DNA from 3 places in the Alkaliphilus flagellatus genome. Region 3 is predicted to be linked to each of the others. Evidence: riboswitches for the same ligand, from Rfam matches in the RefSeq annotation. Region 3 holds a riboswitch; each other region holds the start of a gene.
The links. A riboswitch is a leader RNA that binds a small molecule or an ion and turns the genes downstream of it on or off. The one in region 3 is predicted to bind S-adenosylmethionine.

Region 1 (3,286 bases), on a different contig from region 3:
TCACTTCATATTATGAAATAGCAATAGAATTGTGCTTTTTTATGATAAGTTTTTTCTATTTTATTTACTTAAATTGAAAGATAAACATTTATATTTCTCCAGCATAATGTAATGTATGATTGAATGTTTATGAAATTTGAAAATCAGAGGTGTTGTTTATGAAAATAGTAGTCCAAAAATTCGGAGGAACATCATTATCTACTAAAGATAGAAGAGCAATGGTAATAAGCAAAATACTAAAATGTAAAGAAGCAGGCAAATCTGTTGTAGTAGTTCTTTCTGCAATGGGCAGAAAAGGAGAACCTTATGCAACTGATACTTTAAAGGATTTAATATCCTCTACTTGCCCAGGACACAGTCTAAAAACCCTAGATTTACTAATGTCCTGTGGAGAAATAATATCTTCATCATTAATAGGTGCACAATTAGAAGCAATGGGAGAAAAAGTTGTGATACTTACAGGTCCCCAAGCTGGTATTTTGACCGACTCTGTTTTTGGTAATGCAGAAATTCTAGCTATAGACAACAAACAAATACTTTCGCATCTTAGTAATGGTGCTATAGTAATAGTCACAGGATTTCAAGGTGCTACTGAGCTAGGTGAGATTACAACATTAGGTCGTGGCGGTAGTGATACAACAGCTGCTGCCTTAGGGGTTGCACTTAATGCAGAAAGTGTAGATATCTATACAGATGTTGATGGTATTATGACTGCTGATCCTAATATTGTTCCTAATGCAAAAATTATAGATGAAATTAATTATGAAGAAGTATTTCAAATGGCAGACAAAGGTGCTCAAGTTATCCATCCTAGAGCGGTAGAAATCTCGAAAAAAGGAAACCTTACTATAAAAATCAAAAATACAATGTCATCTCACCCAGGAACTAAAATTCATTATTATACACATACAGGCAAAGAACTATACTCCACTCGACCTAATAAGGGAAAACTATTGACAGCAATTACAAGCAAAAATCATATTTCTCAAGTTTCTATTACCATGGATGATAGTTTACAAGGTGATAGCATATTATTTTCCTCTTTAGCTGATGCTAATATAAGTATCGATATGATAAATTTTTTTATAGATAAAAAAGTTTTTACTATAGATGAAAACCAAATAGATTTAACAAAAAGATTAATGGATAAATTTCAATTCAAATATAATATTTTAAATGCCTGTAGCAAAGTTACAATTATTGGTAGTAGGATTACTGGTATTCCTGGTGTAATGGCAACTATAGTTACAGCCCTATCTAAAGAAAATATTAGAATACTACAAAGTTCAGATTCTCATGCTACTATTTCCTGTCTAATTAAAGAAGAGGATGCAAATAAGGCTGTAAACCTACTACATGATGCTTTTAATCTAAATCAATAATTTTTAAAAAATACTTGACATTAATTAAAAAGGGCAATATAATAAACTTTAAATTAAATAATACGAAAACTCTTATCCAGAGAGGTGGAGGGACTGGCCCGATGAAACCCGGCAACCACGACTTTAGTCGAAGGTGCTAATTCCAGCAACACAATTGTGTTGAGAGATGAGAGAGGAATCCTAATTTTATTATGTTATTAGTTAACCTCTTTCATTTTGAAAGAGGTTTTTTTATTTCTTTAAAATACTTTTATGAGGTGATTTTATGATAAATCTAAACAATATTACAAAGATATATGAGGCTAAGGAAGGTAATGTTTTGGCCATTAAAAATATTTCTTTAAATATCAAAAAGGGTGAAATATACGGGATAATGGGAGTTAGTGGTGCTGGAAAGTCTACACTTATTCGTTGTATAAATTTGTTAGAAAAACCAACTTATGGAGAGGTATGGGTTAATAATGTTAATTTAACCAATCTATCTACATCTCTACTTAGAGAGGAAAGAAAGAATATAGGTATGATTTTTCAACACTACAATCTATTAAGTAGCAGAAATGTTTTTGATAATATAGCATATCCCTTAGAATTAGCTGGTGTTAAAAAACAAGAGCGAAACAAACGAATAGAGGAATTGCTTAATTTGGTAGATCTCGCCGATAAGAAAAACCATTATCCGTCTCAGCTTAGCGGTGGTCAAAGGCAGCGTATAGCAATAGCTAGGGCACTTGCAACAAATCCACAAATACTTTTAAGTGATGAGTCTACTTCTGCCCTAGACCCAATTACTAGTAGAAGCATTCTAGAATTATTAAAGGAAATAAATGGAAGATTAGGTGTGACTATAGTGTTAATAACCCATCAAATGGAAGTTATAGAGCAAATATGTCATAGAGTTGCAGTATTACAAGACGGAAGTATAGTGGAGGAAGGCCCTGTAAACAAAGTGTTTTCATCTCCACAAAATCCATATACAAGGCTTTTATTAGATAAAAATGATAGTAATACTTATATTAAAGAATCTATTAAATTATTTAAAACAAAAAAGGTAGGTGTTTTATAGTGTCAAGACTTATTACATTAATTGTACCTGCATTTAAACAAACCCTTTTTATGGTTTCAATTACAACATTATTTGCAGTATTAATAGGTACTCCTATTGGAGTTTTGTTAGTTTCCACAAGAAAAAAACACATTTTAGAAAATAATATTTTACATCGAACCCTTTCTTATATAGTAAACTTTGGACGTTCTTTTCCATTTATTATATTAATGATTTCTATTATACCCTTTACTAGGCTAATAGTTGGTACATCTATAGGCACAAAGGCAGCTATAGTACCTTTGACAGTAGCCACTATACCGTTTTATGCAAGGGTTATCGAAAATGCACTACTAGAAGTTAATTGGGGAATTATTGAGGCATCTCAGGCAATGGGGGCTACCCCTATTCAAATAATATGTAAGGTTTTAATTCCAGAGAGCATGCCAGCCATTGTTTTAGGTATTACAATTACCCTTGTCAACGTTATAGGGTATTCCGCCATGGCAGGAGCAGTAGGAGGAGGTGGACTAGGAGATTTAGCAATTAGGTATGGATATCATAGATTTGATAAGGAAATTATGATTTGGACCGTATTACTATTGATAGTAATAGTTCAAATCATACAATTTAGCGGCAACTTTATATCAAAACAAATTAATAGGAGGTAATTAAAAATGAAAAAAAATATTGTACTATCTATTGTAGGAATTATTATTTTATCTTTAATACTAAGTAGCTGTGGAAAAGCTCCAGCTAACAATACTGCTTCAAATAACGAAGAAGAAACTACAGCTAATGTATTAAATATTGGTGCTACCCCTGAACCCCATGCAGAAATATTAAAAATTGTTCAACCTAT
Region 2 (3,286 bases), 220 kb from region 3:
TTTTCCGGGGTAAAGAGAACCTTTTCTTATTATTATATTGCCAATTTCATCTTCATTTCCTAATGAGGCATCCACAGCTACTATGAAATATCCAGGATGCCTTTTCTTTATTTCTCTTAAGCTGCTAGAAATGTTAAGTGCATGAATTGGATCTTCTATTGTACCATATATAGGAAATGATGGATTTAGCTTTTTTAAAATTGTACCTGTTAATGGGCCTAGAGCATCACCTATACAGCGATCAGTGCCGACACAAAAAATAAGTAGAGGCGCTCTAATATTATTATGCAAATATTTAGAAAGCTCCTCTATTGCTGAAGGAGCCTTATAATGACCTATGCAATTTGAAGTGTTTCTGTGATATTGACTTGTTTGTATATTCAAAAGAACACCCCCTTAAATAATATATAGGGGATGTTCTTATAATATTCCAATGATAAGAAACAAAAATTTTATAATTGTTTCCATAACATCAGACAACTTACCTAGTTAAATTAGAGTATTCAACTATTAGGTCGTCAATCTGTGTACTTAATTCGTAAATTTCATTTTTAGGTCTTTCATCATCCAAATAATTTCGGAGTTTAGTCTGCAACTGTTCTATTAGTAGCTCAAGTTCTTGTATTCTGTCTTGTATTCTGTCTTGTATTCTGTCCACAAAATCACCTCGTGAGTTGTCAAAGTAGTGTAATAAAAGTATTTTATAGTTTATACTATACAAATATTATATCACGACTAAAAAGTTTAATTATTAATTTATTATTACAAAATAAATCTAATGATATTTTTTGAAATATTCATATATAATGTAAGTATGTAGGGGTGATGAAATGGAGAAAATACTTGAAATTATTACTAAAGAAATAATGGTATTATTAATCGCTGCAATGCCGTTAATGGAGCTTAAAGGGGCTATTCCTATTGGTGTATCCATGGGACTCAGTCCCATACATGCTACTATCTTAGGTATTTTAGGTAGCCTAATTCCTGTTCCTTTTTTACTTTTTTTCTTAAAGCCTATTTTTATTAGGTTAAGAAGAACAAAGTTCTTTAGAAGTTTTGTAGATAAATTAGTTAAAAGTACACTGAAAAAAAGTAAAAAAATAAAAAAATATAGTATTATTGGATTAATAATTTTTGTGGCTATACCATTACCAGGCACTGGTGTATGGACAGGTAGTTTAGCCGCAATACTGTTTAATATACGATTTAGGCATGCCTTTCCTGCTATTGCACTAGGCAATACTATTGCAGGTGCTATTATGTTTATACTTAGTTATATTATGGTAAATATTTAGAAAGAAATATATGATAGAATTTTAATAAAAAGTTTCATATATGTAAAAAAATGTTGACATATAGGCCACCTAATGCTAATATTATTTCTAGTTACAATTAAATAAAAATCTTGATGCCTTATCAAGAGCGGTGGAGGGATAGGCCCAATGAAACCCGGCAACCATAATATATTTATATGTGTGGTGCTAAATCCTACAGAATTATAATTCTGAAAGATGAGGAAAGAGCAAAGAATATAGCCTCTTTCTGTTGAATGAGGTTTTTTTATTTTTTAATTTCACCATCTAAGGTATCAAAATGCAATTTTTATTGCTTAAGTGGGAAATAATAAAATGAAGAAGAACTAAGGAGGTTTTTTTAGTGATAAAAAGATTATTTACTTCAGAGTCAGTAACTGAAGGACATCCAGATAAAATATGCGACCAAATTTCCGATTCTATATTAGATGCTATTTTAGAAAAAGATCCATCAGCTAGAGTTGCTTGCGAAACAAGTGTTTCTACAGGACTTGTACTAGTTGCCGGTGAAATATCAACAGATTGCTATGTGGATATTCCTAAAATAGTTAGAAAGACAATAGAAGAGATAGGCTACACTAGGGCAAAATATGGTTTTGACTCTGACACATGCGCAGTATTAACTGCAATAGATGAGCAATCTCCAGATATTGCAATGGGAGTTAATGAAGCATTTGAAAATAAAAAAGGTGCACAAAAGGATGAGCTAGAATCTATAGGAGCAGGAGATCAAGGTATTATGTTTGGCTTTGCTTGCAACGAAACACCAGAGCTTATGCCACTACCTATTTCATTAGCACACAAACTAGCTAAAAGATTATCTGATGTAAGAAGAAATGGTACACTAGACTATTTAAGACCAGATGGAAAAACTCAAGTAACTGTTGAGTATGATGGAGACAAGCCTGTTAGAATCGATACAATAGTTATTTCTACACAGCACAGTCCTGATGTAGATGGTAAAACTATTGAAAAAGATATGATTGAGCATGTTATCAACAAAATTGTTCCAGAAGAATTATTAGATGCAAATACAAGATATTTCATTAATCCAACTGGTCGTTTTGTTATCGGAGGACCACAAGGAGATGCTGGTTTAACAGGAAGAAAAATAATTGTTGATACATACGGAGGATATGCTCGTCATGGTGGAGGAGCTTTTTCTGGAAAAGACGCAACAAAGGTAGACCGTTCTGCTGCATATGCTGCTAGATATGTTGCTAAAAATATAGTAGCTGCAGGCTTAGCAGACAAATGTGAAATCGAATTAGCCTATGCTATTGGGGTTGCAGAACCAGTATCTATACTAGTTGAAACATTTGGCACTGGTAAAGTAGACGAGTTAAAATTAACAGAACTTGTTAAAAAGCACTTTGATTTAAGACCAGCGGCTATTATTAGAGATTTAGAACTAAGAAAGCCTGGTTATAGAAAAGTTGCTGCTTATGGACACTTTGGAAGAACAGATCTAGACCTTACATGGGAAAGAACAGATAAGGCGGATATATTAAGAAAAGAAGCAGGACTATAAGATAAATTAGATCTATTCTCGAAAAAACTGATAGTAATATAAGGAATAGATAAATAAAAGGCAAATAAAAAAAGGACAAAGAGGATGATTCCACTTTGTCCTTTTTTTATTTACTTATGTACAATCATCTTAACCGGTAATATTCGAAGGGGCCCCTTCCAAAAGGAAGGATAACTTTGTACATTGAATTTGATAAAAAAGTAGGAGCTGCTCTAAAAGGAGACAGTATAGCAAAAGAATGGATTATTGATAGACTTAAACCATTAGTAGTTTCATATAGTAAAAAATATGGTGGACAAACTGGATGGGACGAGGAGCTTTATCAGGAAGGGGCATGGCAAATATTAGAGGCTTTAAATGTCTTTGATATTAGTAAGGGAGTTCCATTCCTAGGCTTTGTTACAATCAGACTAAAGCATCATTATCAAAATAGACGTAG
Region 3 (3,286 bases):
GCTGTAGGCGGAGGTCTTGCCACCCTACCTTTTCTTCAGCAGTTAATAGATAAATATGGATGGATTACCCACGAGCAATTGTTAGATATGATAGCAATTTCTGAGTCTACACCAGGTCCTATAGGGGTAAATACAGCCACATTTGTAGGTAATACAACAGCTGGAGTATTAGGTGGTATAGTAGCAACAATAGGAATTGTAACTCCATCTGTTATAATAATATTATTAATTGCTCATTACTTCGCGAAATTTAGTGAAAAGCCTATTGTAAAATCTAGTTTTTATGGAATAAGACCAGCAGTAACAGGGCTAATTGCAGCGGTAGCCTTTGAAGTGGCGAAAATTGCCTTGTTTGATATTGAAAAATATAAGACTACAAATAAAATTTTATCAATATTAGATTTAAAGGCAATTGTGTTATTTTCAATCATGCTATATTTAATAAACAAATATAAAAAACATCCAATATTATATTTAGTAGGTGCTGCTTTTATAGGCATTATATTTAAATACTAGTTATAATTTTGATATATTTTAAATAATATATAATAATTAGCATAAATTACATAAAAACTATTGACATAGTAATTAATATTTATTAGAATAGCATTAATTTAATATAATACTTATCAAGAGAGGTGGAGGGAAAGGCCCTATGAAGCCCAGCAACCAATATGTTTATATACATATCCGGTGCTAAATCCTACAGCATAAGCTGAAAGATAAGAAGACGATTATTACAACCTCTTTCAGCTAAAGAGGTTTTTTTATTATCTAAGAAAGTCCAATTTTCTTTTATAATGAACTAATTAAAGAAAGCAGGAGGTTAGAAGTATTTTAAGCACTTGAAGTTTTTAGCCATGCTAAAAATTGAGTGCGCCATGGAGCATTGCGGTAGCAATAGCGGAATTTTTTATTTGTAGGAAAGTATAATATTAAAAAACTTAATAACAAAACTCTTATCAAGAGAGGTGGAGGGAAAGGCCCTATGAAACCTCGGCAACCTTCAGACTCATTTGTCTGAAAAGGTGCCAATTCCTACCCTAGGTTAATTAAATCCTAGTGAAAGATGAGAGGGAGCTGTGGAATAGTTACCGCTGCATGTAAAGCCCTCTTTCATCTAGATTATTCAAATTTAGAGAAAGGGGTTTTTTATGTTATTTAATAAAAATATTTTTAAGGAGAGATCAAAATGGAGGAAAAAAAATTAAAATTTGACACATTACAAGTTCATGGAGGACAGGAAGTAGATAGTGCAACAGGTTCTAGGGCAGTTCCAATATACCAGACTACATCCTATGTTTTTAATAGTGTTGAGCATGGAGCAAATTTATTTGCTTTAAAAGAAGAAGGAAATATTTACACTAGAATTATGAATCCAACAACTGATGTTTTTGAAAAAAGAATAGCAGCTTTAGAAGGAGGAGTAGGTGCTCTTGCTGTTGCATCTGGTTCTGCTGCAATTACCTACGCCATAATCAATATAGCAGGAGCAGGAGACGAAATAGTTTCAGCTAGTACCTTGTATGGTGGCACATACAACCTTTTATCTACAACCCTTCCTAAGTTAGGTATTAAAACTATATTCGTAAATCCTGATGATCCACAAAACTTTAGAAATGCTATAAATGATAAAACCAAGGCAATTTTTGTAGAAACCATAGGAAATCCTGGCATAAATCTTATTGATATTGAGGCAGTTGCCAACATTGCCCATAATCACAACATACCATTAATTATAGACAATACATTTGCAACACCATACCTTATAAAACCAATAGAATATGGTGCTGATATTGTAGTTCATTCTGCAACAAAGTTTATAGGTGGTCATGGGACTTCTATAGGAGGAGTAATAGTAGACTCTGGCAATTTTAATTGGTTAGGCAATAGTAAATTTCCAGAGTTTAATAAGCCAGACCCAAGCTATAACGGTATAGCATATGCTAAAGATACAGGAGCAGCGGCTTATATTATAAAAGCAAGAGTACAGCTTTTAAGAGATACAGGAGCAGCCCTAAGTCCATTTAACTCATTTTTATTTTTACAAGGGCTGGAGACCCTTTCATTAAGAGTAGACAGACATGTTTCAAATGCAAAAAAAATTGCAGAATTTTTACAAGTGCACCCACTTGTTTCTTGGGTAAATTATCCTAGCCTAGAAGGTAACAAATATTATGATCTTGCAAAAAAATATTTTCCAAAAGGAGTTGGCTCCATATTTACTTTTGGTATAAAAGGTGGAGTAGAAGAAGGAACAAGATTTATTGAAGCATTAGAAATATTTTCACATCTTGCTAATGTTGCAGATGCTAAGTCCCTTGTAATACACCCAGCAAGCACTACCCATGCTCAATTAAGTGAAGAAGAACAATTAAATGCTGGAGTTACACCAGATATGATAAGACTATCCATAGGAATCGAAGATGTAGAAGATCTTATAGAAGACATAGATCAAGCTCTTAAAACAGCAGTTCTGTCCCATAGCTAAAAGTTATAAGACTCCTTCTCTCAGAGAGGGAGTGATAACTCTACATCTCTTAGAAACACATACTACAAGGAAGGGTATGTCTTAATCTTTAGATGTTGGAAGCCTTTAATTATGAGAGGATGGGGATTAAATGTCTTTAATAATAAACAAGAACCTTTTATCAGTTAATAAACTAATTAGCGAAGGTATAGAAATAAAAGGCAATTTTAACAGTTGTAATTCTGAAGCAATTCGTATTTTAATTGTAAATTTAATGCCTAAAAAAAGTGAAGCAGAATTTCAGTTTCTAAATATACTTGGCCATATGCCTATAGATATAAAGGTAGATTTCTTGCAGATGGAAACCTACACACCTCAAAATACAGACAAAACTTATTTAGAAGAATATTATAAAACCCTTAGGGACATAGAAAATAACAGTTATGAAGGAATGATTATTACTGGAACTCCATTAGAATTTTTAGATTTTGATGATATTGAGTACTGGAATGAACTTAAGGAAGTAATAGATTATTCCAACAAAAAAGTAAAGTCCACCTTATATATATGTTGGGCGGCTATAGCAGGTTTATATTACAATTATGGAACAAATAAATGTGTAACGAAAGAAAAAATATTCGGAGTTTTTCCCCATATAGTAGTAAATAAAAGGTCTGTCCTATTAAAAGGATTTAATGATGGATTTATAGTTCCTCATTCAAGATATGTGAAATTGAGAAAAGAAGATATAGAAGAAATAAAAGAATTAGAAATTTTATCTGAATCAGATGAGGCAGGAATTTATATAGTAAGCTC

Region 1: another riboswitch for S-adenosylmethionine. It lies ahead of KQI88_RS16475 (methionine ABC transporter ATP-binding protein); the one in region 3 lies ahead of KQI88_RS08490 (homocysteine synthase).
Region 2: another riboswitch for S-adenosylmethionine. It lies ahead of metK (methionine adenosyltransferase); the one in region 3 lies ahead of KQI88_RS08490 (homocysteine synthase).

Annotation. Positions count from the first base shown of each region.
Region 1 covers NZ_JAHLQK010000007.1:24,603-27,888, reverse strand. Annotated here, with positions in the region: gene dapG (aspartate kinase) at 159-1,382, shown strand; SAM riboswitch class I at 1,452-1,555, shown strand; gene KQI88_RS16475 (methionine ABC transporter ATP-binding protein) at 1,648-2,445, shown strand; gene KQI88_RS16470 (methionine ABC transporter permease) at 2,445-3,095, shown strand; gene KQI88_RS16465 (MetQ/NlpA family ABC transporter substrate-binding protein) at 3,102-3,286, shown strand, end outside.
Region 2 covers NZ_JAHLQK010000003.1:398,499-401,784, forward strand. Annotated here, with positions in the region: gene yyaC (spore protease YyaC) at 1-384, opposite strand, end outside; gene KQI88_RS09460 (Spo0E family sporulation regulatory protein-aspartic acid phosphatase) at 482-658, opposite strand; gene KQI88_RS09465 (COG2426 family protein) at 831-1,298, shown strand; SAM riboswitch class I at 1,414-1,521, shown strand; gene metK (methionine adenosyltransferase) at 1,660-2,847, shown strand; gene KQI88_RS09475 (sigma-70 family RNA polymerase sigma factor) at 3,024-3,286, shown strand, end outside.
Region 3 covers NZ_JAHLQK010000003.1:173,722-177,007, forward strand. Annotated here, with positions in the region: gene KQI88_RS08485 (chromate transporter) at 1-516, shown strand, start outside; SAM riboswitch class I at 624-729, shown strand; SAM riboswitch class I at 957-1,076, shown strand; gene KQI88_RS08490 (homocysteine synthase) at 1,193-2,491, shown strand; gene KQI88_RS08495 (homoserine O-succinyltransferase) at 2,622-3,286, shown strand, end outside.